DNA from 3 places in the Blautia sp. AM47-4 genome. Region 1 is predicted to be linked to each of the others. Evidence: predicted binding sites of a transcription regulator. Region 1 holds the regulator's gene; each other region holds the start of a gene.
What was found. Region 1 encodes NrdR, which represses ribonucleotide reductase genes. Its sites were predicted from a motif close to CACAANATNTTGTG; they were not measured.
Positions count from the first base shown of each region.

Region 2: a site for NrdR is predicted at 4,497-4,510, ahead of nrdD (anaerobic ribonucleoside-triphosphate reductase). Genes of this name have one in related genera too.
Region 3: a site for NrdR is predicted at 4,933-4,946, ahead of DW965_RS15035 (ribonucleoside triphosphate reductase). Genes of this name have one in related genera too.

Region 1 is NZ_QUHY01000006.1:63,985-71,264, forward strand. Features, by position in the region: partial or broken gene DW965_RS05750 (heavy metal translocating P-type ATPase) at 1-1,103, shown strand, start outside; gene DW965_RS05755 (GNAT family N-acetyltransferase) at 1,297-2,463, shown strand; gene DW965_RS05760 (acylphosphatase) at 2,491-2,796, shown strand; gene DW965_RS05765 (YlmC/YmxH family sporulation protein) at 2,797-3,048, opposite strand; gene nrdR (transcriptional regulator NrdR) at 3,191-3,643, shown strand; gene DW965_RS05775 (DUF3786 domain-containing protein) at 3,657-4,292, shown strand; gene DW965_RS05780 (citrate/2-methylcitrate synthase) at 4,423-5,781, shown strand; gene DW965_RS05785 (patatin-like phospholipase family protein) at 5,886-6,773, shown strand; partial or broken gene DW965_RS05790 (YqeG family HAD IIIA-type phosphatase) at 6,848-7,280, shown strand, end outside.
Region 2 is NZ_QUHY01000018.1:41,291-48,570, forward strand. Features, by position in the region: gene trmB (tRNA (guanosine(46)-N7)-methyltransferase TrmB) at 1-53, shown strand, start outside; tRNA gene DW965_RS12440 (tRNA-Lys) at 265-337, opposite strand; gene DW965_RS19140 (hypothetical protein) at 548-697, opposite strand; gene DW965_RS12445 (MATE family efflux transporter) at 875-2,242, shown strand; gene nrdD (anaerobic ribonucleoside-triphosphate reductase) at 2,340-4,475, opposite strand; gene dapF (diaminopimelate epimerase) at 4,647-5,495, opposite strand; gene DW965_RS12460 (hypothetical protein) at 5,701-7,026, shown strand; gene trxB (thioredoxin-disulfide reductase) at 7,086-7,280, shown strand, end outside.
Region 3 is NZ_QUHY01000027.1:8,091-15,370, reverse strand. Features, by position in the region: gene DW965_RS15050 (IMP cyclohydrolase) at 1-167, opposite strand, end outside; ZMP/ZTP riboswitch at 246-326, opposite strand; gene DW965_RS15045 (acyl-CoA thioesterase) at 448-930, opposite strand; gene DW965_RS15040 (O-acetylhomoserine aminocarboxypropyltransferase/cysteine synthase family protein) at 972-2,249, opposite strand; gene DW965_RS15035 (ribonucleoside triphosphate reductase) at 2,408-4,819, opposite strand; gene hflX (GTPase HflX) at 5,067-6,302, opposite strand; gene DW965_RS15025 (tetratricopeptide repeat protein) at 6,321-7,280, opposite strand, start outside.

The DNA of each region.
Region 1 (7,280 bases):
GAGCATCCGCTGGCCCGTGCGATTCTTGCACTTGCAGAGGAAAAAGGCCTGGCCCGCGAAGAAGTCAGTGATTTCTCTGCGCTTCCTGGAAACGGCCTTGTGGCAAAACGGAACGGAAAAGAGCTCTGCGGAGGCAACCGCGCACTGATTACGAAAAAAGCGGTTCTCGCGAAACAGATGGAAGAGCAGGCAGCAAAACTTTCCGAAGAAGGAAAGACACCGCTGTTCTTCAGTGAAGATGGAAAGATGCTCGGTATGATCGCGGTTGCGGATGTCATCAAAGAGGACAGCCCGCGTGCGGTGAAAGAGCTGCAGAATATGGGAATCCGTGTCGTGATGCTGACCGGAGACAATGAGCGCACCGCGCGTGCCATCGGCGCTGAGGCGGGTGTGGACGAAGTCATTGCAGGCGTTCTGCCGGATGGAAAAGAAGCGGTCATCAGCCGCCTGAAAGAAAAAGGAAAAGTAGCGATGGTAGGAGACGGCATCAACGATGCACCGGCTCTGACCAGTGCGGATATCGGTATTGCCATCGGAGCAGGAACCGATATCGCGATCGATGCGGCAGACGTTGTCCTGATGAAGAGCCGCCTCTCCGATGTACCGGCAGCGATCCGCTTAAGCCGTGCGACCCTCAGGAACATTCACGAGAATTTGTTCTGGGCCTCATTTACAATATCATCGGTATTCCGCTGGCTGCGGGCGTATGGATCCCGCTGTTCGGCTGGAAGCTGAACCCGATGTTCGGTGCGGCGGCGATGAGCCTTTCGAGCTTCTGCGTTGTGACAAACGCCCTGCGTCTGAATCTGTTTCGGATGCACGACGCGTCAAAAGATAAAAGAATCAAAAACGAAATTCTAAAGGAGGATCTGAACATGACAACAGAACAGGGAATGGTAAAAACCATGACAATCGAGGGCATGATGTGCGGCCACTGCGAGGCAAGAGTGAAGAAAACACTTGAGGCAATCGAGGGTGTTGCATCCGCAGAAGTAAGCCATGAAAAAGGAACAGCCGTTGTAACACTGACAGCTCCTGTATCAGACGATGTGCTGAAAACAGCCGTAGAGGCACAGGATTACACCGTAAAAGGAATCCAGTAAAACAGGAAACGTTGAGAAAAGGGAAACGCGCCTGGAATGAAAATTTCCGGGCGCGTTTCTTTTTTTTACCAGATATAGCAAAAATATTGCAATTTGTTCGGAATTTTCGTGACAAAAGGACAAAAATCCGTTAGGATAGAGAAAAAGAAGAGCAAAAACAAAAGGGTTTTTAGGATCAGGAGGTTTTTACATTATGACAGAGTACAGACTTGCAAAGCCGGAAGAGTGGGAGGACTGCATCGAACTTGCAAACTACGTGTTCAGCACGGCACACCGTCCGCACGACTTTGAGCAGTTAATTCCAAGGGTTTATCAGGCAGGACCGGAAATGGCACGGATCCACCGCGTCGCTGTTGCGGAAAACGGCAGACTCCGGGCCGAGATTGCGGTGCTTCCGCAGCAAATGGCAGCAGGGGGTAAGCTGCTCCGCGCAGGATATGTGGGAAGCGTTTCCGTGCATCCAAAGGCAAGGGGCGAAGGCCACATGAAGCGTCTTCTTGGCGACTGGATTACGGATCTGGAAGGAACGTGTGATCTTCTGGCACTGGACGGCCAGAGACAGCGGTATGCCTACTTTGGCTTTACGCCGGGAAGTGAAAAATACACGTTTTACCTGGATGTGGCAAATGTGCGCCATACCTGGAAAAACGGGGAACTCTCCGCTTACACCTTTGCGCCGCTGTTTCCGGAAAACGGCGAAGCGGACGAAGAGGCGGCAGCCTTTGCAAAGAAGCTGAATGAGGAAAAACCGCTTTACGTGGTAAGAGAGGATGTGAAAGCCTGCCTGAAAACGTTCGGCGAGCAGGCAATTGCAATCTGGAAAAACGGTGAGCGGATCGGATATCTGGCACTTTGCGGCGGAAACCAGGTTGTGGAAGCAGAAGTGTTGGAGGAACAGGATTTCGTTCCTGCACTTGCCGCTTATTTAAAAGAAAATGCGCTTGACTCTCTTTTCATTTCCATTCCGGTGTATGAGACCGGAAAAGCAGCAGCGTTATCGGAAGTCTGCGAAGGCTTCACAAAAGAGCGCTGCGGTTCCGCGATGTACCGCATTTTTGAGTTTGCAGACGTCATCGAGGCAATGCTGACCATGAAAGCAGAGACGATGGGCATCAGCGATGGAACGTGGTCTGCCGTACTGGAGGGACAGCCGCTGACCGTGACGGTAAAAGATGGAACTGTGACCGTGACACGGGAAGCCCATCCGGGGGCAGATGTACTCAACCGGGAGCAGGCGCAGGAACTGCTTCTTTCACCGCTGGCAAGTAAGGGAAGCAAGGTTCCATCTGAAATCTGGAAGAACATTCCATCCGACTGGTTCCCGCTTCCGCTGTACTGTGCGACGGCAGACGAATTTTAGGCAATGACTGTTGGGAGGCAGAGAAATATGAACGAGACAGCGAAACGAGACAGAAGAGACGAAAAAGAAGAAATCCGGTACCATGTGATTTTCTACGGCCAGGTGCAGGGCGTGGGGTTCCGTTACCGGGCGTATTATGCTGCCTACCAGCTCGGGCTGACAGGCTGGGTGAGAAACTGCTGGGATGAGACGGTGGAGATGGAGGTGCAGGGTGATGAGGAGACGATCACGGAGATGATCAAAAGGATCCGCACCTCCAGCTACATCGAAATCACGGATGCAAAATGGACGAAGATTCCGCTGGAATCGGAATTCGGTTTTCATATCCGTTGATCAGGGCTGTTTTTTCTCTTTTTCCGGAATTTCGACGAGAATGATATCGTTGCCGATCTGGCAGATGCGGTCCCATGGGATCACAAAATCCTCGCCGTGGCAGAAAAAGCCGCAGAATTTCACAGGACCCGGAAGAACGAGTCCGGTAAGATGTCCCGTTTTTGGATTGAATTCCACATCAATCGGACAGCCGAGCGTTTTGCAGGTGCAGATATTGATAACTTCTTTCTGGCGGAGATCTACAACGCGCATGCGGTGCTCCTTTTTACTGATTCCTATGGAAAAACATATGCGAAAATGTTGCTGCAGTTGACTTGAATTTCACGGAAAAATGCGTATACTGTAAAAGTAGAAAACTTTCCGAAATACTTATTTAGAAACGAGGACGAAAGATATGAGATGTCCATTTTGTAATCAGGATAATACCCGGGTTGTGGATTCACGCCCGATTGAAGACAGCAATGCGATCCGCCGCCGCCGGATGTGCGATGTCTGCGGCAGACGCTTTACGACATACGAAAAAGTGGAGACGATCCCTTTGATCGTCATCAAAAAAGATATGAACCGCGAGCAGTATGACCGCTCGAAAATCGAGACCGGCATCCTGCGCGCCTGCCACAAACGGCCGGTGTCCGCCGAGAAGATCAACGAGATGGTCAACAAGGTGGAGACGGAGCTTTTCAACGGCGAGGAACGCGAGATTCCAAGCTCTGTGATCGGAGAGAAGGTCATGCATTACTTAAAAGACCTGGATCAGGTGGCGTACGTCCGCTTTGCGTCGATTTACCGTGAGTTCAAGGACGTCAACACGTTCATGGACGAGCTGAAAAAGATGCTCGACAAATAGCGGGAGGCAAAAAATGGAAGTGTCGAACTATATTAAAATGCGTGATCAGATGCAGGAACGTTTTCTGACATACGATCAGAAGGAGATCGAAGGAAAGTATGGCTTTGCGTTTGATGACGATTATTTCTATGTGCCGTATCTTTTTGAAGAATGGAGAGTGAACCGCCATACCGGCGTTGCAGAGGGCTCAAAAGACCATTTTCTTCATGTACATCAGGGCAGTTTCAATGAGACGCTGACGATTTTCGACCTGCTCTGCTGCGGAAAGAAGGAGATTGTGCTCGCCGGCACGTATGCGCGTACCAGTTCCTTAAAGGGAACGATCAAAGGCCGCACGATTGCGTCCGGCGTTCACGACAGCCGCGCCGCACGGTATGACGGGCATGTGGAACAGCTGAAAAAAGCATGCGTTTCCCTTGGCGGAAAACCATATTTCCCGGGAGACGCTGCTTTTGTTTTTCATGTCTTTCCGTTTCTGCCGCTCGTCTTCCAGTTCTGGGAGTCCGATGAGGAATTCCCGCCGGTGCTGAAGTTTATGTGGGATGAAAACGTCCTCGATTATCTGCGGTTTGAGACGCTGTATTACGTGATGGGAGATTTCCTGGACGCACTGGATCAAGCCTTCGATGCATGTAAAACAGAAGCCTGATACCTTTTGTGAGACAAAATCTTACGAAAATTTTTCGAATGTTTATAAAAATTTCAGTATACGAATCCCCTGGTTTAATGCTATAATGAGCGAAAGTGAGTAAAAAAAGAGAAGAGAAAGGGGAATGCATATGGCTTTTAGCATGAAAGTAACACCGGAAATAGAGGAACTGACAAACATCTGTCTGGATAACTCCAAAATGGATGTTTCGCTGTATGGGCAATACGATGTAAAACGCGGACTGCGCGATATCAACGGCGTTGGCGTCCTTGCGGGACTGACACAGATTTCAAACGTTGTGTCTTCGGATATCATTAACGGCGTCAAAACGCCGTGTGACGGACGTCTGTACTACCGCGGCATCAACGTGGAAAAACTGACCCAGGGCTTTTTAAGTGAAAACCGTATGGGATTCGAAGAAGTTGCGTATCTGCTCTTATTTGGAAATCTGCCGAATGAAGAGCAGCTCAATCATTTTAAGACAATCTTAAAACAGCAGCAGTCCCTGCCGAAGAACTTTGTGCGTGACGTTGTTATGAAAGCGCCGACCAAGGACATGATGAACACTCTGTCCCGAAGCGTTCTGACCCTGTACGCGTACGACAACCACGCAGATGATACCTCCCTTCCGAATGTGCTTCGCCAGTGCATTAACCTGATTTCTGTTTTCCCGATGCTGTCCGTCTATGGCTATCAGGCGTACAACCATTATATCAAGGGAAAAAGTTTATATATCCACAATCCGTCGAAGAAGCTTTCCACCGCAGAAAACATTCTGCTGATGCTCCGTCCGGATCAGAAATACACCCCGCTGGAGGCGAAGATCCTCGATCTTGCCCTCGTCCTCCACATGGAGCACGGCGGCGGTAACAACTCGACCTTTACAACACATGTTGTTTCTTCTTCCGGAACCGATACGTACTCCGTAATTGCAGCGGCGCTCGGCTCCTTAAAGGGACCGAAGCACGGCGGTGCAAACATCAAGGTTGTGCGGATGTTCGACGATATGAAGTCACACGTCAAAGACTGGACGGATGAGGAAGAAGTATCGAATTACTTAAGAAAGCTGCTGCACAAAGAGGCGTTCGACCAGAAAGGTCTGATTTACGGTATGGGCCATGCGGTTTACTCCATTTCCGACCCGCGTGCGCGCATCTTCAAAACCTTCGTTGAGCAGCTGGCAAAAGAAAAACACAGAGAGAAAGATTACCGGCTGTACGCTATGGTCGAGGAACTGGCTCCGAAGATCATCGGCGAGGAGCGCCATATTTACAAAGGTGTATCCGCAAACGTCGACTTCTACAGCGGCTTCGTTTACAGCATGCTGGATCTTCCGCTGGAGCTCTACACCCCGATGTTCGCCTGCGCGCGTATCGTCGGCTGGAGTGCACACCGGATGGAGGAACTGATCAACACCGACAAGATCATCCGCCCGGCGTACAAGAGTGTCAAAGATGAAGTGGACTATGTTCCGCTGGAAAACAGATAAAACAGGCAGAAGGGCCGGAGCGTGTCGGGATTTTCCGATCTGCTCCGGCATTGCTCTGTGCGGGAAGTAATGTGTCATTGTGAAAAATAGGAGAGTGCAGGAGAATGAATGAGACAAAAAATTACAGCATAACAAAATCCGGAGCAGTCATACTGGAAGGAGGGGCCAATCGCGGCGTCTTTACAGCAGGAGCGCTGGACTTTCTGATGGAGCAGGAGTATTATATCCCTCATGTGATCGGCGTTTCCGCCGGAGCCTGCAATGCGCTGGACTATGTATCGCGCCAGATTGGCAGAACGAGGGACTGTATGATTGTCACGGATGAGAAAAACCGCTACGTCAATAAGAATATCAAGACAATCGTTGAGAAAAAAGCACTGCTCGACATGGATATGGTGTTCGAACGGTATCCGTATGAGGTTTTTCCATTTGATTTTGATACGTATTTTGCATCGCCGCAGACGTGTGAGCTGGTTGTGACAAACTGTGAGACGGGACGCGCGGAATATCTGGATGACCGCGAAAATAAAGAACGTCTGCTTGCAATTGGCCGTGCATCATCGAGCATGCCGATCGCCTGCCCGATGGTGGAGATCGACGGAAACGAGTACGTCGACGGCGGTGTTGCCGATTCGATCCCGATTATTCGTTCCTTAAAGACGGGACACCGAAAAAATGTCATTATTCTGACACGGAATTTCGGTTACCGCAAAAAAGAGGGGACGAGAGGCTGGGAGCTGTATGTGGCGGCATTCCGCAAATACCCGAATCTCGTGCGTGCGCTTGTAAACCGCGCGAAACATTATAACCAGGTGCTCGAATGCATCGAAAAATGGGAAGAAGAAGGCTCCGTCTTTGTGATCCGCCCGGAGATACCGGCGGTATCGCGTCTCGAAAAGGACGAGGAGAGGCTGCGGGAATTTTACCAGCACGGCTATGACCAGATGAAAGCAAATTTTGAGGCTCTGCAGGAGTTTCTGAAAGAAGAATAAAGTTACTGTATAAACGAAAAGAGGATTGGAGAAAGAAGATGAGTGGAAAAAACCAGAAGAACCGGGGAACTATACTGATGCGGATGTTTTACCCGGACCGGAGAGAAAAAAGTGCCTATACGATCGATTACGCGGATCTGTACCGGAAAGGATACCGGGGCGTGATTTTTGATATCGATAATACGCTTGTTCCGCACGGTGCGCCGGCGACGAAGGAGGCGGCTGCGTTCTTTGCGTCTCTCCGGGAGACTGGTTTTTCCACCTGTCTGCTTTCCAACAATCAGAAACCGCGCGTGGCTCCGTTTGCCGATGCGGTCGGTTCTATCTATATCGAAAATGCGCACAAGCCTTCGGTGAAAAACTACCAGGAGCATGCCGGAGAATGGGGATCAAAGAGGAGCAGGCGGTCTTTGTCGGGGATCAGCTTTTCACCGATGTGTACGGTGCAAAACGGACCGGACTTTACAATATTCTGACCGAGCCGATCGATCCGAAAGAGGAAATTCA
Region 2 (7,280 bases), on a different contig from region 1:
AGTTTTCCTCAATTGGAAACCCGATCTGTAAGATGGAGGCACGGTTTCTGTAGCGGAATGCTTTCGCAAATGATTTGATTCCCATCCAAAATACAAACCGGCAGCAGAACGGTCTCTTGAAAAGTAAGACCGCTCCGCTGCCGGTTTTTCTCTGTTTCTATCGCAATGTAAAAAAGTTGATACACAGACTTTTGGTATTTTGCTTGTAAAACAAGAAAAACACCGTCCCCGCAGCTCTCAGGTCTGCAAAAACAGTGCTTTCGATGCGCCTTCAGGGACTCGAACCCTGGACAAATAGATTAAGAGTCTACTGCTCTACCAACTGAGCTAAAGGCGCTTACTTTTGTTTTTCTGTGTTTCATTGGATGATCCACTCGCTGAACACAAATAAGATTATAAAGGATTCTGCCGAAAAAAGCAACCTTTTTTTCACTGTTTCTTTACTTTTGTTAAAAACAGCGAAAACAGGTCTTATAATTCCATTAAATTTCACAATTTTTTCGTATATTTCCGTTTGTTTCGACGACGGCTCCAATGGCAGCCGAACCTACTTCCGTTTCTTATCTTTCTTTTTCAAAAGCTTCTCCAGCTCCTGCATGGATTTCTGGATTTTATAAAGACAGCCGCTGCCGGCATATTTATTCTGATAGCAGAAATCCTGGAGTTTCTGCTGAAGGAAACCTGATTTTCTGATCAAACTTCTTCTCCGCTTTCCGGCGTACCGGACACGGGCACCGGAAAAGTTCTTTTTCTTCTATATTATACAGGGAATGTCAACATTGACCAGAAAATAGCTTGTTTTAGCCATTGTTTTCCCATTTTCTTTCCGCTATAATACAGCAAAAACTACTATTTATACTTTGGGGGAATTTTTATGAAAACACGAATGAATTTTAAGGATGAATTTTACCAGAAACTAAAACTCCTCGTCCTTCCGATTGCGATCCAGAATTTTATGCTGGCTCTCGTCAGCGCAACGGATGCGATCATGCTGGGCTGGATTGATCAGACTTCGTTGTCTGCTGTTTCACTGGCCGGACAGGTGCAGTTTGTTTTGAGCCTTTTTATCTCAGGCATCGCGGCGGGCGCCGGTATTATGGCAGCGCAGTACTGGGGGAAACAGGATGCCGCTTCGATCGAAAAAGTGATTCCGATCGCACTTCGCACCAACCTGCTGTTCTCCGGCCTGTTTACCATCCTTGCCGGTTTCTGTCCCGAAATGCTGATGCGCATCTTTACAAATGATGCGGCCCTGGTTGCAAGCGGAAGCCAGTATTTACGCGCTGTTGCACTCTCCTACGTACTCTGCGGTATTTCGCAGGTCTATCTGATCCTGCTGAAAAACACCGGTCATGCAGCAGTCAGCTCCCGCATCAGTTCCACTGCGGTTGTACTGAACATCATTTTAAATGCCATCCTCATCTACGGTCTTTGCGGTGCTCCGGCACTTGGGATCCGCGGAGCAGCTTATGCAACGGTAGCTGCCCGCGTTGTGGAACTGATCTGGGCTTATCTCGAGACAAAGAAACCGGAGCGTGTACGGATTCTCTGGAACCGCCTCTTCTCTTCCGCAGGGAAAATACTTTCAGAAGACTTCTGGCGCTACACGCTTCCCGTGCTTGCGGCCTCCCTCGTCTGGGGAATTGCCTACGTTCTGTACTCCGTTATCATGGGACATATGGGAAGCGATGCCGTTGCGGCAAACTCCATCACCTCGATTGCCAAGAGCCTTCTCTCCTGCCTGATCCGCGGTGTGAGCGGTGGTGCCGGGGTTCTGATCGGAAATCTGCTCGGCGCGAACGAGCTGGAAAAAGCCCGTGAGTATGGAGGACGTTTAAGCCATCTCTCCATTGCCATCGGCATTGTGACCGGCGGCCTGCTGATGCTTATTTCCCCAGCCATCGTTCATTTTGCCCCACTTTCCGATACCGCAGCCGAGTACCTGCAGTACATGCTTCTCTTCTGCGGTCTGAACCTGATGGCACAATCGGTCAACACCACCGTTCTCGACGGTATCTTTTGTGCCGGAGGCGATGCGAAATTTGATATGCAGGGAAATATCGGCGCGATGTGGTGCTTTTCCGTACCGCTTGGTTTCCTCGCCGCGTTCTGGCTGAAGCTGCCGGTCATGGTTGTCTACTGTATCGTAAACCTCGATGAGATCGTGAAACTGCCTGCGGTTTATCTTCATTATAAAAAATACGTCTGGGTACGCAACATCACCCGCGATATCGAAGAATAATTGCCGAACTATAAAATCCCCTGCGGAAAATCCAAACCGAATGGATTTCCCGCAGGGGATTTCGTTCTTTTATCGTATTACAAATATCGCAATGATTTTACATCGATTTTCTCTCTGCAATTTCCGCCATCTTTGCTTCATTCAGACGTGTGTCGCCATGGACACGGCTGTAGGAAAGATAGCCGTTCATACGGTCGATCTTTGTCAGGTTCTTGGAACCGCAGACCGGGCAGACATCCATGTCGAGTTCCTGGTGGCCGCAGTCATCGCAGTAAGCCAGGGACAGGTTGACGCCCTCGTAGTAGCCAAGCTCCATCGCACGCTCGATCAGTGTCTTGATCGCGCCTTTGTTGTAGCCGACCGGATAGCGCACGTACTGGATTTTTCCGCCGTTGCAGAGCTCCCAGAAACGTCCCTCGAGATCCTGTTTCTGGATCGGGGTAATGTCCTCGGTTACGTGGCAGTGGAAACTGTTGCTCACATACGGGCGGTCCGAAACGTTGCGGACGATGCCGTACTGTTTGCGGAACTGCTCTATCTGCAGGCCGCACAGGGATTCTGCCGGTGTGCCGTAGATCGCATAGAGGATGCCGTCCTCTTTCTTAAACTCGGCAACCTTGTCGTTGATATATTTCAGCGTGTCAAGTGCGAACTGTCCGTCCTCAACAAGAGATTTTCCGTTGTACAGCTCCTGCAGCTCGTTCAGCGCCGTGATACCGAACGATGCGGTCATCGGCTTTAACAGCGGGCGGATCTTGTCGGACGGTTTTAAGTGACCGCCGTAGAAACCTCCCTCACAGTAAGCCAGCGGGTTCGTGGATGCACGCATCTCGCCGAGGTAATCGTAGGTCCGTTTGTGCAGATCGCGGATCATCTCGAGGTAGAAATCAAGCACTTCGTGGAAATCGCGGTTCTCGGAACGGGATTTTGCCAGGATCATCGGAAGATGAAGGGAAACGGCTCCGATGTTGAAACGTCCGACAAAGACCGGTTTGTCGTTCTCATCTGCCGGCTCCATGCCTCCGCGCTCGTACCACGGGCTAAGGAAAGCACGGCATCCCATCGGGCTGATGACTCTCTTGTATTTCTTGTACATCTCGGCGATGTAGCCCTCGCCGCTCATCGACAGCCAGTCCGGATACATGGTTTTAGAGGAACAGTCAAGTCCTGCCTCAAAGACATCTTCTGCGATGCCGCCCTCTCCGTGAATTGCCTTGTCATATAAGAAGACGATTTTCGGGAAGAGCACCGGCTTTTTGTGGCCTTTCTTGCCCTGTCCGTTTTTGTGGACCTCAAGAAGGGAGATGGAAATCATCTTCTCGAACATGCTCGTTCCAAGGCCGAGGGTCACGGTAACGAACGGATAATCACCGCGGGAAGATCCAACAGTGTTCAGTTTATACTCAATTCCCTGCCATCCCTGATCGCACTCTCTTCTTACTTTGTCGATCGCATACTCGATGGCTTTCTCCTGTGCACCCTCCCAGGATGCGTCGGTATATTTCAGGAACTCTTTTACGTAGTAATCGTAGCTCTTCTGTGCGTACGGAGCAAGGATCTTGTCCACCTCCGGCACGGTAAAGCCGCCGTACTGCTGTGCAGCGGTGCTGAGGACGATATCGCCCATGACATCAAATGCGGTGTCGAGTGTCTTCGGCTCGTTGTACCAGACATTTCCCATCTCGAAACCGCCTTTTAAAACGTTTCCGACATCGAACAGACAGCAGTTCATGGTATCGAGACGTGCGGACTGGTCGTGGATGTAGATGTAACCGTCCTTACAGGCCTGCAGCTCGTTGCGGTTCATGAAGAACTTGCGGTACAGCTCTTTGTTCAGCTCGTTGAAAATCAGGCTTCGCTTCGTTGCAACGAGGGCGCTGTCGGTGTTGGCATTGCTCTTGTCGCCGATGTAGCGGATGGACTGGCTCTTCGTGTAGACCTCGTCCATCATATGGATAAAATCAGTTTTGTAATTGCGGTAATCGCGGTAGCTTTTTGCCACAGCCGGGTTTACTTTTTCGAGTGCTCCCTCCACGATATTGTGCATATCGCTGATCGGAATTTCGGTCTTTCCAAGGGAATATACGTGCTCGGTTGCGAACTTACAGATAAAGTCAATCTCCTGCTGTGAGAAGGTATACAGGATTCTCTGTGCGGATTTATTTACGGCACGGACGATCTTCTGCGCGTCGAATTCTTCTTTGGTGCCGTCCTTTTTGATAATATAAACCATTGTGGTGTCCTCCAATTCAAACACTATATCTTGTGTGTCCCCCACCCTTTTCTTGTAGCGGGCACCACATATTGTAGCATGTTTCTTTTGAAAAGAAAAGGCATTTCCTGTAAGTTTTTATTTTCAGAATATTGCATACTGCTCTTTCGTGCAGACAGAAATCTGCATTTTTCAAATTCGTTCTGCAAGCGTTCCTTCAAAAACGGTCTCGGCCGGGCCGGTCAGAAGGACCTTATTTTTCGTCCGGTCCCATGTAACGAAAAGCCTGCCGCCGCGCAGTTCTACGGCAGTTTCTCCCTCCGAAACACAGCCGGAAAGCATCGCCGCGACGGCTGCCGCACACGCTCCCGTTCCGCAGGACAGCGTTTCACCGCTCCCACGTTCCCAGACTCTCATTTTTATTGTGTGTTGATCTAAAGTCTGGATAAACTCTGTATTGATACGGTCCGGGAAGCAGGAAAGGTGTTCAAAAGCGGAACCGGTCTTTGCAATGGATATTTTTTCCACATCTTCCACCGGAATCACCGCATGCGGATTTCCCATCGAAAGGCAGGTCATCGTATAATTTTCCCCGCACACGGTAATTTTATGCTCCAGCACATATTCCCCCAGAGAAACAACGGGGATCTGTGCGGCGCGGAATTCCGGCGTTCCCATCTCCACTGTCACCTGACAGATCTTATTCGGATTCTCCCCCGTCTGCAGATGAATCACACGGTTTCCGCTGCCGGTTTCGATAGTCAGCGTCGTTTTTCTCGTCAGCCCATGCTCGTACACGTATTTTCCCACACAGCGGATGCCGTTGCCGCACATCGCGCCCTTCGAGCCGTCGGCGTTGTACATTTCCATCGAAAAATCTGCTGTTTTGGATGCCCCGATCAGAATCAGCCCGTCCGCGCCGATGCCGAAATGGCGGTCACTTACCGCTTTTGCCAGCCGTCCCGGACTCTCCACCCGCTCCTCCATGGCATTTACATAGATATAATCATTTCCGCAGCCCTGCATTTTTGTAAAACGCATACACAGCCTCCTCCCAGACTTCTGCCCTTTCCAGTTCCTTACTAAATATGTATTCCGTACCGCGCTTTTGAAAAACCATTTTTCTCAAATCCGCTTCAGACATTGGAAAACGAAGCGGAATGTGATAGAATAGGGGGAACTGATATCGTTACTTACATGAAGTAACTCTCAAATATTTTTAACCATTTATTATGAGGAGGTTTTGATGAAAAAATACCGTTGGGTTTTAACAGCAGTATTTGCCGCTTTCCTCGTGGGAACGAGCGGCTGCGGAAAGAAAACAGAAACGATTCCGATCACAACCATCAGTCAGAGTACCGACGATGACGACCCCAAAGACAATCTGGCGGCCTCCGGCGATTCCGATGAGATTCCGGAATACGATGTGGATCTCTCGAAGAACCTGAACAGTTTTCAGCTTGCCATCTGGGGCGATACATACGAAGTTCCGGAATCCTACGCGGATTTTACAGCGCTTGGCTGGGTCTACAGCGGCGACGACACAAAGGAAATCCAGCCGGAATCCTTCTCAGAGGGCGAAAGCTTTGAAAAGGACGGAAACCAGATTACCGTCGATATTGCCAATCCGGACACCACGGCAAAGCCAGTGGCGGAATGCCTGATCGGAGGCATTCACATCGATACCTCGACCGCTGAGGGTCAGAATATCTATGTCGGCCTGCCGAACGGCGTCACCCTGCAGCAGTCGCTGATGGAGGATGTGGAAAGCATCTACGGTGCGCCAAAGGACCGTTATGAGGCCGATACCTCTGTGCAGTTCACGTATGAGTACGGGCTGTACCAGACGATCACGCTCGGCTTCGATAACGAAACGGGAATTCTGTATTCCCTCGATATGCAGAACTTTACGACCACGGCTGATGCAGAAGCGCTCGATGGTGTCAGCGATGCCACAACACCGGAAGTGGAGGCCTACCAGGCACCGGAAGCCGACAGCAGTAAAATCAACGACTGGACCGTCCGCTTTGACGATGTACTCTATCATCTTCCCGTTCCGGTCAGTGAACTTCTGGACCACGACTGGACCGTCAATACGAAAGAGTCCGATACGGCCGTTTTAAACGGAAAATACGGCTACGTCACGCTGGAAAAGGGCGGTCAGAAGCTTTACTGCACCGTACATAATTACGGCGCGGAGGCGACGACAGTACGCAACTGTTTTGTTACTTCGCTGTACGGCGATCTCGATACGACAAAGATTCCGATTTCAATCACAAACGGCATCACGCTCGGCACTTCCGAGAGCGATTTTCTGGCGAAGGCAGGGGATGCCAAATCAGAAAAAACGGAAAAAGAGGATAGTAACCTGACACTCTACACATTCTATAGTGATGACGAAAAGCTGGACTACACTGAAATCGGCATCGACAACGATCTGAAGCTGGTACGCAGCATCAAGGTGGTTCACAACCAGCCGGAAGCGCCGGAAGAAGAAGCCAAAAAAACTTCCGCGGAAGATTCATCTTCCGTTTCCGACAGTCAGGAACCGTCCGAAACACCGGCTCCGTAACGATACTTTCAGAAAAATGGCTGCATGGCAGCTTACTACAGACGAAAACGAGGATTTTTATGGAAAACTTATACGACGTTATCATCATCGGCTCCGGCCCGGCGGGTCTTTCTGCCGCGATTTATGCGAAACGCGCAAAGCTCTCCTCTCTTACGATTGAGGCAAACTTTGCAAGCGGCGGCCAGGTGCTGAATACCTATGAAGTAGACAACTATCCCGGCCTTCCGGGCATCAGCGGCATGGATCTCGGAAGC
Region 3 (7,280 bases), on a different contig from region 1:
ATTCCCTCACCCTCCTCAACAAAGACACGGTTGCGGCTGTTCTGGCTTCTGCCCATAATAAAGTATCCGGCAACGGCTTTTGTGCCGTCTTTGGATCTGCCGATCACAATTCCTCTTCCTGGATATGCATTTCCTTTTAATTCCTGTTCCAGTGATACTTTTTTCATCTTCTGATCTCCTTTTCAAGGTGGCTGGAATGGGATTTTCTGTTTTTGGATAAAAAAACAGACCCACTCCCCCAAGCATTCTTCTGCCCAGACGGTCGGCCTCTTCTCACGCTATACTCCCTGTGGTCATTTCCACTTCCGTCAGTCGTATAACTGCCTTTACCTTAACATGGAAAATCCCGCCTGTCAAGGGACACGGCGGGATTTTCTTAAAATAAAATTTTCAGAATGCACGAAGACAGCTCCGGTGGATTCTGCAAATGTGCGGGTGAACGTCAACTTAGAACCCCTCTCTGTGACGCTCTTTTCGCAGTTCATAGCGGCGTTTTCCGCCCTCCCACTCGGCCTCCTGCTCCGGGGATTCCAGAATCAGGCCCGGGACGGGAAGTGCGCGGCCGTTCTCGTCGATGGCCACCATCACCACGTAGGCACGGTTGATCATTTTCCGAATGCCGGTCGCAAGCTCTTCCACGTACGTGTCGACGCGCACCTCCATTGAGGTGCGTCCGACATACGTCACTCTTCCGACCAGTACGACGGTGTCGTTCAGAAAAGCAGGATGCTTGAAGTTCAGATTGTCGATGCACGCGGTGGTGATTTCGTGGCCGCAGTGGCGGCGTCCCACCAGACCGGCAAGCTCATCGATCCACGCGACCAGCTGGCCGCCGAACAGACGGCCATAGCCGTTGATATGGCGGTGCATCAGAAGATACGACTGCTCTGTCTCAGAATCTTTTACGCGTTTCTTTGCCATTTCTTCCATTTTACCAATACGCTCCTTTTCACATCCTGTTTTTTGTATCTTTATACGTTCGCAAGCGCCTGATCAAGGTCTGCAATGATATCGTTCACATCCTCGATGCCGACTGACAGACGGATCAGATCCGGCAGAACACCGGCTTCGATGAGCTGCTGATCGTTCAGCTGGCGATGGGTATGGCTTGCCGGGTGCAGAACGCAGCTTCTTGCATCGGCAACGTGTGTTACAATTGCTACCATTTTCAGGCCGTTCGTGAAGCGCATCGCGCCGTCTCTTCCGCCCTTTGGTCCGAAGCAGAGAACGCCGCAGGTTCCGTTCGGCATGTATTTTTCTGCCAGCGCATGGTATTTGCTGTCTGCAAGGCCTGCGTACTCAACCCATGCTACCTTCGGGTGGTTTTTCAGGAACTCTGCCACTTTCTCGGCATTTCTGCAGTGACGCTCCACGCGCAGGTGCAGGGTCTCCAGACCGACATTCGTCAGGAATGCATTCTGCGGGGACTGGCACGCTCCCATATCACGCATCAGCTGTGCGGTTGCTTTTGTGATATACGCTTTTTTACCGAATTTCTGCGTATAAATCACGCCGTGGTACGATTCGTCCGGTGTGGTAAGGCCCGGGAATTTGTCTGCATGCGCATCCCAGTCGAAGTTTCCGGAATCGACAATCGCTCCGCCGAGCGCCATTGCATGGCCGTCCATGTATTTTGTGGTGGAATGGGTGACAATATCTACACCGAACTCGAACGGACGGCAGTTGATCGGGGTTGCAAAGGTGTTGTCGCAGATCATCGGAACGCCGTGCTCATGTGCAAGTTTAACAAACTTGTCAATGTCAAGTACAACACCTGCCGGGTTGGAAATCGTCTCGGCAAAGACAGCTTTGGTGTTCGGCTGGAATGCTTTTTCCAGCTCCTCTGCCGGCGCATCCTGGTCCACGAGGGTAGTCTCGATGCCGAATCGTTTTAAGGTAACGGCGAGCAGGTTGGAGGTTCCTCCGTAAACCTTTGCCGCGCAGACAACGTGGTCGCCTGCCTCACAGATGTTGGTAACAGCAAGCATCGTTGCCGCCTGGCCGGAAGATGTGAGCATGGCTGCCACGCCGCCCTCCAGATCGCAGATTTTCTGTGCTACGACGTCGTTCGTCGGGTTCTGCAGACGGGAATAGAAATATCCCTCCTCCTCCAGATCGAACAGTTTTCCCATTTCCTCGCTGGTTGCATATTTGAATGTTGTGCTCTGGTAAATCGGAAGTACACGCGGCTCACCGTTTTTCGGCTGCCATCCTCCCTGTACACAGATTGTGTCCTGGCTGTATCCCATAATTTTTCTCCCTTCTGTAAGTGAAACCGGTCCACCGGGCCGATTTCTGCTGTGCTCAGCGCCATAATAATACCCCCACCCGGGATGCCCGGGCGAGGGTATCGCTTTTTCCTATTATAACTCTGTTTGTTCTTTCCTGCAACTATATGCGCACAGATTTAGGAGAGATATTCATCCACATATTTCTGGATATTGGAAGCATTCACAATCTTCTGCGCCTGGCCGTCCTCCACAACGAGAAGAGTCGGTGCCTGCATGATGCCGTACTGTGCGGCAAGATCCGGGTGACGCTCTGCGTCGATCACCTCATACTGCTCCTCGGCGAGCATTTCTTTTGCCATTTTGCAGTTCGGGCAGGTGCTTGTCGTGAACAGGTACATGCCGTCTTCCTCGATTTTATCTGCTGCTGCAGCGGCTTTCGGCTCTTCTTTTCCAGCGGCCTGCTCTGCCAGTTTCTCTGCTGCACCGTACGATTTCATTTTCTGCTCCGGCGATTTGGAGTGGATGATATCATATACAGTTCTGTTCTTGTACTCCTGGCGTTTTCCGTCGTTCCAGTTCTTGACCGGACGGTAATATCCCGTGATACGGCTGTAAACCTCTGCCTCTTTTCCGCAGATCGGACATGTAAAGTGCTCGCCGGCGAGATAGCCGTCGTTCGCACAAACAGAATACGTCGGGGACAGCGTGTAGTACGGCAGTTTGTAGTTCTCTGCAATCTTCCGCACAAGGGAAGCTGCTGCTTTCCAATCCGGCAGTTTTTCGCCAAGGAACGCATGGAAGACAGTTCCCGAGGTGTACAGCGTCTGCAGATCATCCTGAATATCAAGCGCAGAGAAAATATCCTCGGTATAGTCCACCGGCAGATGGGAGCTGTTGGTGTAGTACGGGGTATCTCCCTCATGGCCTGCGGTCTTGATATCCGGCCATTTTGCACGGTCGTGTTTTGCCAGACGGTATGCGGTCGACTCCGCCGGAGTTGCCTCAAGGTTGTACAGATCGCCGTACTCCTCCTGGTAATCAGAAAGACGCTCTCTCATATGGTTCAGAACTTCTTTCGTAAACTGCTGTGTCTTCGGATCCTCCAGACCCTTTCCGAGCCATGCGGCATTTAAGCCGGCCTCGTTCATACCGATCAGACCGATGGTTGAGAAGTGGTTCTCAAACGTTCCAAGGTACCGTTTCGTATATGGATACAGTCCCTCGTCCAGGAGGCGGGTAATGACCTCACGTTTCGTCTTTAACGAACGTGCGGCAATATCCATCATATGATCGAGACGGCGGTAGAACTCTTTCTCATCTTTGGACTGATATGCGATACGCGGCATATTGATAGTGACAACGCCGACCGATCCGGTGCTCTCGCCGGAACCGAAGAATCCGCCGGTTTTCTTTCGAAGCTCACGCAGATCCAGGCGGAGACGGCAGCACATGGAGCGCACGTCGCTTGGTTTCATATCGCTGTTGATGTAGTTGGAGAAGTACGGGGTACCGTATTTTGCAGTCATTTCGAACAGCAGACGGTTATTCTCCGTATCGGACCAGTCAAAATCGGATGTGATGGAGTAGGTCGGGATCGGGTACTGGAAGCCTCTTCCGTTGGCATCTCCCTCGATCATCGTCTCGATGAACGCTTTGTTGACCATATCCATCTCTTTTTTACAGTCTTTGTACTTGAAGTCCATCTCCTTGCCGCCGACGATCGCCGGAAGCTCCGCGAGGTCATCCGGTACGGTCCAGTCGAGTGTGATGTTGGAGAACGGTGCCTGGCTTCCCCAGCGGCTCGGTGTGTTGACGCCGTAGATAAACGCCTCGATGCACTTCTTCACTTCGCCGTAGCTTAAGTTGTCCACTTTGACGAACGGCGCCAGATACGTATCAAATGAAGAAAATGCCTGCGCACCTGCCCACTCGTTCTGCATAATGCCGAGGAAGTTGACCATCTGGTTGCACAGAACCGAAAGATGTCTTGCCGGAGAAGAAGTAATCTTTCCGTTGATGCCGCCAAGTCCTTCTTTGATGAGCTGTTTTAACGACCATCCTGCACAGTAGCCGGTCAGCATCGACAGGTCGTGGATGTGAATATCCGCGTTGCGGTGTGCCTCGGCGATCTCGTCATCATAAATCTCTGATAACCAGTAGTTGGCTGTGATCGCGCCGGAATTGCTTAAGATCAGACCGCCGACAGAATACGTTACGGTCGAATTCTCTTTGACACGCCAGTCCTCTACTTTTACGTAGCTGTCCACGATCTCTTTGTAGTCTACGATCGTCGATTTCATGTTGCGGATTTTTTCCCTCTGCTTGCGGTACAGAATGTAAGCTTTTGCCACTTCTGCGTAGCCGCACTGGATCAGCACGTTCTCCACGCTGTCCTGAATTGCCTCCACTGAAATTTTTCCGTCTTTGATCTTGGACTGAAAGTCCGCTGTTACGCGCAGTGCCAGCATCTGAAGCATGTCATCGCTGAACTGCATATCTTTTGCGCCGAATGCTTTTCCAATCGCATCGGTAATCTTTTTCATCTGGAACTCTGCAATCGTTCCGTCTCTCTTTTCTACCTGAAACATGGAATCCCTCCTGTTAATTCAACCGTTTCTGCAAGGCCTTTTTAAGGTTCCACTCTTTGCAGTGTCTGAACCATATGATAGCAGAGCATGTTCCTCCCGTCAATAGTAAAAAGTACCATATCTAGTGTGAAATTTTCTAACATCACTAGATATGGTACTTTTACTTGTATTCTGTCCCTTCCATTTTTCGGCGCTGTACGGCGCTTAAAGGGATGTACTGCCGTTTTTAAGCCCGCTTGCCATACCTCTATACCCTCGGATAGATATCCTTCGGTACATAGGCTTTTACGCGGATGCCTTCCGGCAGATATTCTTCTTCGAGCAGAATTCCGTATCCGCGGATCAGTGAAATCGTTCCCGCCTTATCGTACGGATAGAGGCGCTCGATATAGATTTTTCCCTCCATCATCCACGAGGAGAGTAAATTTTTGAGGTCTTCGAGTCCCTGTCCTGTTTTGGCAGAGACCGCAAGGCTCGCGTCTGCCCGGAAATCTTTTACAACCATCGGGGCGAGAAGCTTATCCTGCTTGTTCAGCAGGGTGACGATCTTTTTGTCCTCAACTTTCAGTTCCCGCAGCGTATCGTACACGACCTGCATCTGCAGCTCCATCTGCGGATTTGACGTATCCACAACGTGGAGAATATAGTCGGCATACCGTGCTTCCTCCAGCGTACTGCGGAATGCATCGATCAGATGATGTGGCAGCTTATTGATAAATCCAACCGTATCGGTCAGCAGGATTTCCTGTCCATCCGGAAGGGTCAGTGACCGCGTCGTCGTATCCAGCGTGGAAAACAGCATTGCATCTGCCAGAATTTCCGATCCTGTCAGTGCATTTAAAAGACTGCTCTTTCCCGCTGACGTATAGCCTACGAGCGCCGCTACCGGGATTTTGGAACGTTTTCTGCCTTCACGAAGGAGCTCTCTGTGCTGGCGTACTTCCTCAAGCTCACGTTTTAACTGCGTAATACGCGTGCGGATCAGGCGCCGGTCGGTTTCCAGCTTTTTCTCTCCCGGTCCTCTCGTACCGATTCCGCCGCCGAGACGGGAAAGCGATGTGCCAAGGCCGGAAAGTCGGGACGCACGGTACTTTAACTGGGCCAGCTCAACCTGGATTTTACCCTCGCTGCTCACGGCGCGCGCCGCAAAGATATCCAGGATCAAAAGCGTACGGTCCATGATCTTGCATTCCAGTGCTTCCTCCAGCCCTTTTAACTGGATCGAGGAGAGCTCATCGTCGCAGATGATGCCCGTCGCATCGCAGGCGCGCACCAGAATTTTCAATTCCTCTAATTTTCCTTTTCCGATGTACGTTCCCGGATGAATGGCCTCTCGCACCTGCACCAGGCGGCCCTCCACCTTCGCACCGGCGGTGCTGGCCAGTTCCGCCAGCTCGTCGAGCGATTCTTCTGCGTTTGCGCCGCCGTTTTCCTGTACGCCGACCAGAATCACGCGCTCCTGTTCTTCTCTTAAATCAAACAATCCAACTTCCTCCGTCTGTTATCGGTTCTGGAGAAACGTATTTTCCCGCTGCGCCGCGGTGTTTTCCGGGTATGCTGCCAGAAAATCCGCCATCAGCGACTTCGCGGTATCAAAATCCGCCCGTTTTTCATAGGATACAATCTGGTTGAACAGCAGATTTTCCCGGTCGGAATCCTCTGCCGTTTTGAGTCCTTCCTCGATATACGAGAGTGCACTGTCCGTGTCGTTTTCCGCAAGTGCGCAGAGCGCCAGCCCGTTGTTTGCTGCCGCCGCAAAGCCATCTGTCGAAAGATACGAAGAAAACAGTGCTTTCGCCTCGTCGTTCTGACCATTGGAAAGGTAAACCTCGCCGAGCATTTCCATCGCCGCGCTGCTGCCGTCCTTCATTGCCTTCGAGAACGCTTTGACCGCCTCGTCCTGCTCCTCCAGATAGTAGTATGCGCAGCCGATGTTATAATAATCCTCGGTCGTTTTCGGCTCAATCTTCACTGCCGCTTCGAGGTAACGGTCTCCGTCCGCCTTCATGCTGCTCTCCTGATACAGCTCGTAAATGTCAAGGCAGAGCTGATAGCTCTCCTTCGTCTCCACTGCCGCATCAAAATCCACCTTCGCCTGCTCGTAATTCTTCTGCAGGAAGTACGCGCGTCCCCTAAGGAACAGCGCATCGGCATCGGCCTTTTCTTCCTGAATATTGGTGCAGATCTCAATGGCTCCATCCAGATCTCCGGCCTGTACGCAGGTTTCCGCCTCGTAATACATGACATCGCGCGAAAACTCCGCGTCTTTGTGCTTCATGCTCGAAAGACTGCTCTTGAAAGCCTCTTTTGCCTTGTCATACTCCTGGCTTTTCAGATAAGCGATGCCGAGCGACCGGTAGCTCTCCGCCAGTCGGTCGCCTGCCTTTACGGCTCCCTCCAGCATCGCAATCGACGTTACGTAGTCCTTCTGTTCGAGCGCCTCGATGCCCTTTTTATAAAG